2 linked regions of the Pseudobacteroides sp. genome follow. The protein of the gene in region 2 binds, or shares a complex with, the protein of the main gene of each other region. Links are inferred from orthologs where the notes say so. Each region holds a gene or a part of one and is shown on either strand. Other genes may lie near its edges.

Region 1 (3,052 bases), on a different replicon or contig from region 2:
AAGGCTGCAAAAACCAAATTGAGTTTCCTTAATACATTTGAGAACAGTAACATATAATCTATAAGTACAATAATTTTGCATTTTAACACGTTTTGCTATAAAATAGTTGTTGTAAAAAAAGAGAAAATTAACGAGGTGAGGGAATAATGGACATTTTACAAGGCATTATATTAGGAATAATACAAGGTTTAACAGAGTTTTTACCAATAAGCAGTTCAGGGCATTTGGTACTATTTCAACAGATTTTCGGGCTTAAGGAAGGTGTTGCTACATTTGACATAGCAGTTCACCTTGCCACCCTTATTGCCGTAGTTGCAGTGTTCCGCAAGGATATTATCGAAGTTATTAAAAATCCTTTCAGTAAGCTTACCCTTTTAATAGTGGTTGGAACCATACCAACACTGGCAATTGCCTTTGCTTTGAAAAATATTATTGAAGATCTTTTGCACTCCGGTGCGTCACTAGGTATAGAGTTTATTATTACAGGTCTTATACTGTGGTTTGCAGAGTCTATAAAGACCAAGGATAAAGGTTTAAAAGAGACATCAATGGCTGATGCAGTTCTTATAGGTATCGCTCAGGGTATTGCAATCATGCCGGCTATTTCAAGGTCTGGACTTACTATTGCCGGGGCTCTGTTTAGAGGGCTCAACAGGGAGTTTGCAGCAAAGTTTTCATTCCTGCTTTCAATACCCATAATCCTTGCAGCTGCAGCTGATGAAGCCCTTGACCTTTATAAAAGTTCAAGCACAGTTGCAATCGGTATGATGCCTTTGGTTTTAGGGATGGTAGCAGCCGCAATTTCAGGATATTTTGCAATAAAGTTTATGCTTAAAATTCTTTCAAAAGGAAATTTGAGATCGTTTTCGTATTATGTATTTGCTTTAGGTGGATTAATTGTTCTTGATCAATTGTTTTTTCACATTTACTTTTAGAAGTATGTAGGCTTAAGGGAGTATAAAAAAGATGGAAACAAAAAAAGATATACTGATAATGGGAATTGAAACAAGCTGTGATGAAACTTCGGCATCAGTGGTTTTAAACGGCAGGAAGGTTGTTTCAAATATAATATCGTCACAAATAGATTTACATCAAAAATATGGAGGAGTTGTTCCGGAAATTGCTTCTAGAAAGCATGTTGAGCTTATGATTCCGGTTATAGATGAGGCTCTGGTCAAAGCAGGAATTAAACTTAAGGATTTGGATGCAATAGGGGTTACATACGGACCTGGATTGGTTGGTGCTCTTCTGGTAGGGCTTTCAGCAGCAAAAGGCCTTGCATTTGCCGCGGACAAACCTCTCTTGGGGGTTCATCATATTGAGGGGCATATAGCTGCAAATTATCTTCAGCATGAGGAACTGGAACCGCCTTTTGTGTGCCTTGTTGCTTCAGGAGGCCACAGCCATATAGTTTATGTCGAATCCTATGAAAAGTTTGAAATATTGGGACAAACCAGGGACGATGCTGCCGGTGAGGCCTTTGACAAAATTGCCAGGGCAATAGGTCTTGGATATCCTGGAGGACCGCTAATTGACAAGGTTGCAGGAGAAGGAGATCCAAAAGCAATAAACTTCCCCAGGGTTTATTTTGAGGGAGGTTCATTAGACTTCAGTTTTAGCGGACTTAAGACTGCTGTACTTAATTATCTGCATAACCTGTCGCAAAAGGGCGAGGCATACAACATAAACCACATTTCAGCGAGCTTTCAGCAGGCAATTGTGGATGTTCTTGTCAAGAATACCATAACAGCTGCAATAAACAAAGGGGTAAATAAAATAACCCTGGCAGGAGGTGTGGCATCCAACAGTTGTTTGAGAAAACAAATGAAGGAACAGGCTCTAGCCAAGGGTATTGAAGTTTTATATCCAAGTCCGATACTTTGTACAGATAATGCTGCTATGATTGCATGTGCTGCATATTATGGCTTTGTAAACGGGACAATGTGTGACTTGAGATTGAATGCAATTCCGGGATTACGGCTGGGAGAAAAATAGTAATTATCCTCTGGATTTACATAATTGGACAAATAAATCAAGGCATAACAATGTTAATATGTTGAATTGTAGGATGTGAATTATGTGGAAATAATCCTAGAGTCCAGCAAAATATGACATTTTTAGCTGTGTATAAGTTTGTGGATAATGTGGATTACTGCTGTGGATAACTCATTTTTCATTTTTGTAATCGTTATAATTGTTGATAACTACCTTTACATAATGCTGAGTTTCGCTGAATGGTGGAACTCCATTGTACTTTTTCACATTATTGGGACCTGCGTTATAAGCTGCCAAAGCAAGCTTCAAATCTCCGCCGAATGCATTTAACTGATCTCTTAAGTACCTGGTTCCGCCATCGATGTTTTGCTGAATATCCCAAGGGTTGGTTACATTCAGCCAATCAGCGGTTCCCGGCATGAGCTGCATAAGTCCCTGAGCTCCGGCACTGGAAAGGGCATATGGGTTAAAGCTTGATTCCTGTTTTATCACAGCTTTAATGAGATTTGCATCAACCCCATATTTTTGAGATGCATCGTTAATAGCTAAATTTATAAGCTCCATCTGCTTTATTTTGTCCTTTGGAGCAGCAGCTGCACTATTTGCTTTGTTAAGCTCAGCTTTAAGTCTGCTATTATCCATGGAATTGTAAGGTACTGCAGGTGCTGCTATTTTCTGGGGTGATATTCTTTTTTCGTTTAATATTTTTTCTGATGCTGTTAATTCAGCTTCGGTTTCTTTGTTTGTCTCCTCTTCAAGGAGTTTCTGGAATGAGTTTTGAGTTGAAGGCATATTCATCCTTATGGGAACTCTGCTCTGAATATCATTTAGTTTTTGGGTAAAGATGTCGTTCACACTTAATGGCATAAAAGCTCCTCCAACCATATACTTTCTTAAAATATTAATAGTGATAAATATATCACTTTTAGTATTATATATATCGGATTAATTGTAAAAAGCTTTAGACCCTATTTATGTCTGGGAAATTATGAAACCTCAAGATTCTTTCTTTTCACGAACTTAGAGCAAGCGTTCTTTTTCTTACCGTCAAACTGGC
Region 2 (3,055 bases):
TTTTTTAATGATTTTTAATGAAAACCTAAAAGGCACCTGTTTGCTAGGTTTTAGGATATGCTTATAGATGTTTTATAGATGTTTTATAGATATATAAATTAGGAAGCATTAATGTCCATTTTATGCTTCCACATAATTACTGCGTCTTCACCATTGTCAGCATAATACGATTTCCTGATTCCTTCATTAATAAAGCCATACTTTTGATATAAATTTATCGCAGATACATTACTTTTTCTGACCTCAAGGGTCATTCTTTGTATACCCTTATTAATTGATTCTCCAATCATAAACTCTAAAATTCTGCTCGCTATACCAATTTTTCTAAATTCGGGGTGTACCGCAATGTTTGTAACATGACCCTCGTCAAAGACCTGCCACATACCGCCATAACCCACAGCCTTGCCCTTATAGATACCCGCATAATAATATGCAAATGAATTTTTAGTTATTTCCTCAATGAAAGCATTTTTTGACCATGGAATAGAAAAACTTAAACTTTCAACAATCATAATGTCATTAACATGCTCTAAATTCATTGGAACAACTTTAAAATCACTCATTTGACTTTTCTCCGTTTCTCTTGTCATACTCCTGCTCTGCCTGAGATTTTCTCAAATAAAACGGGATCATGTCAACAGGGCTTTCAACTTTACCATCGATAGCTCTTGCCAAAGCTAATTGTGCAACAGAAGATGCCCTATTTAAAATAAGGTTGTGCGGTGCAAAACTGCATTTTTGACCAAGCTCATTTAATAAATAATCCCGGTGTCTTTCTACACCGTCTCCCACAAAACATATATTTTCTTCGGTCTCAATAAGAATCTGCATCAAGCTCGCAATGGGCAACGCCATGTATTCTGACTCGCGGAGAGGCTGATCCTTAAACCTGTAGAAAGCAGTATATACCTGGTTATTCCTTGCATCCATTATTGGACATATTATTGCATTAGATGCTGGATAATTGTATGCCAATGCATCCAATGTAGGAATACTTACAACAGGCTTTTCCAGTGCATAAGCCATAGCCTTTATGCTGGTAACTCCAATCCTTAGACCGGTAAAAGAGCCTGGCCCTACTGATGCCGCAAAAATATCAATTTCTGCAGGATTAAGTCCCAAGCTTTCGGTAAGCTCTTTAATCATTGGCATAAGCTTTTGAGAGTGAGTCTTTTTATTATTTACAAAATATTCGCCTAAAAGCACTTCATTTTCAATTATCGCTACTGCTGCTATGGTTGATGATGTATCTACAGCTAATACTTTCAAATCGTATCTTCCTTTCAAAACCAGCATAAGTAAAATATATCTAAGAGGCATGGGGGAATTATTACATATCTTTAATACTGCAATAATTGTTCCCCACAAACTCTATCTCTATTATTCTCATATTAAAATCAGCATTAATATCCTTCCTGATTTCAACCCAGATATAATCAGAAGGAAGTATTTCCTTTATCATGTTTGCCCATTCTATAACAACAATACCGTCTCTCTCAAGGTATTCCTCAAAACCTATTTCAAACAAATCCTCCGGATCACCTATTCTATAAACATCGAAATGAAACATTGGAATCCTTCCCTGATACTCATTGACAAAAGTAAAAGTGGGGCTTGTTATATAACCTTGTACCCCAAGAGCCTCAGCTATTCCTTTTGTAAAAGCTGTTTTACCGGTACCAAGATCACCTATAAGACAAACAACATCCCCTGCTTTAAGCAGTTCACCAAGTTTTCTTCCAAGTGCCGCAGTTTCATCCTGCGAAACAGTTTTAAAGCTTTTCATTCTTTTCCCTTTCATAAACCAAAATGCCGTTTATTATAGTGTTCTGCACATTTGTCTTTAACTCTAATGGATTCCCATCAAAAATGACAATATCAGCATCCTTACCCACAGCCAGACTTCCAACCCTGTCGTCAATACCTGTAATTTTTGCAGCATTTATAGTTATCGACTGGAGTGCTTTCCTTTCATCCATGCCTTCTTTTACTGCCATAGCAGCAGACAGGCTTAAGTGCTGAATAGGAACACATGGGTGGTCGGTTGTTATTGCCACATTTACTCCCGCATTTGACAAAATCCCTGGAGATTTAATGCTTTGGTTTCTAAGTTCAATCTTTGATCTGTCGGTAAGCAAAGGACCTAAACAAGCCTCTACACCTTCCTCCAACAGAAGGTCCTTAATCATGTATCCTTCTGTACAATGCTCTATAGTAACTTTAATATCAAATTCCTTAGCAATCCTTAGAGCTGTCAAAATATCATCAGCTCTATGAGCATGAGCTTTTAACGGAACCTCTTTATTTATAATTTTAAGTAACGCATCCATTTTAATGTCATACTCAGGTTTGTCATTTTCCTCCGGATCATTATTATAATCATCCAGCATCTTTTTATATTCTTGTGCTTTTGCTAAATTTTCACGCAGCAGGGCCGCAGTAGCCATTCTAGTCATTGGAGTCTGCCTTTTCTCATTGTAAACGGTTTTTGGGTTTTCTCCAAAAGCCGCCTTAAGTGCTACAGGCTCCTTTAAAACCATCTCATCAACGCTTCTTCCATATGTCTTTAATGCTGCAAACTGACCTCCCAGAACATTTGCACTTCCCGGACCTGTAACTACTGTCGTTACACCTGCTTCCCTTGCTTCTACAAAAGCTCTGTCCATATGGTATACGCCGTCGATTGCTCTCAAATGAGGCATTACAGGATCGGTCATCTCATTTCCGTCATCACCCTCAAATCCCACAGAATCTTCCCACATTCCTACATGGCAGTGTGCATCTATAAAGCCGGGTAACACATAATTATTATTTGCATCTATAACAGTTTTAATTGAATATTTCTTTTCAATCTGTGTTTCACTAAACCTCTCCATTGATCCGATATCTACTATTTTTCCTTTATCAGCTAAGATATAGCCATTATCATAATCTGTACTTTCCATGCTTATAATTCTGGCATTTTTAATCAGTAACATTTTTACCTCCAAAATATGATAAATATTAATTAGTGATTTCTATATATAAACACATAATCCTGTTTTTTCTCTAATAT

What was found.
Region 1: the proteins of tsaE (region 2) and tsaD are in contact, whole or in part, in a crystal structure (PDB 6N9A), measured with the Thermotoga maritima proteins. The link is inferred for Pseudobacteroides sp. from one-to-one orthologs. Residues at the interface, in WP_004082108.1 of Thermotoga maritima: Leu37, Gly38, Lys46, Lys57, Val59, Lys60, Ser61, Thr63, Phe64, Thr65, Leu66, Met67, Val69, Pro71, Tyr82, Arg83, Leu84, Asp86, Asp88, Phe89, Asp93, Ile128, Asp130, Glu131, Arg134; in WP_004082750.1 of Thermotoga maritima: Cys10, Asp11, Arg49, His50, Leu82, Gly84, Gly135, Gly136, Glu154, Thr155, Leu156, Asp157, Asp158, Ser159, Glu162, Asp165, Lys166, Arg169, Leu170, Tyr175, Lys213, Thr214, Leu217, Tyr218, Gln221, Arg222, Asn324.

Annotation. Positions count from the first base shown.
Region 1 is NZ_DATCTU010000007.1:58,129-61,180, forward strand. Bases 1-2,980 are described here. They hold tsaD (tRNA (adenosine(37)-N6)-threonylcarbamoyltransferase complex transferase subunit TsaD), read left to right. Parts: upstream 1-966; coding sequence 967-1,995; downstream 1,996-2,980. Other genes in these bases: VIO64_RS01530 (undecaprenyl-diphosphate phosphatase), read left to right, coding at 147-935; VIO64_RS01540 (lytic transglycosylase domain-containing protein), read right to left, coding at 2,167-2,862. Also shown: VIO64_RS01545 (hypothetical protein), read right to left, coding at 2,982-3,052.
Region 2 is NZ_DATCTU010000034.1:2,327-5,381, reverse strand. The notes cover bases 59-3,041. They hold tsaE (tRNA (adenosine(37)-N6)-threonylcarbamoyltransferase complex ATPase subunit type 1 TsaE), read right to left. Parts: upstream 1,787-3,041; coding sequence 1,331-1,786; downstream 59-1,330. Other genes in these bases: VIO64_RS06225 (amidohydrolase), read right to left, coding at 1,773-2,978; tsaB (tRNA (adenosine(37)-N6)-threonylcarbamoyltransferase complex dimerization subunit type 1 TsaB), read right to left, coding at 556-1,269; rimI (ribosomal protein S18-alanine N-acetyltransferase), read right to left, coding at 99-563. UniProt on the Escherichia coli protein: Required for the formation of a threonylcarbamoyl group on adenosine at position 37 (t(6)A37) in tRNAs that read codons beginning with adenine.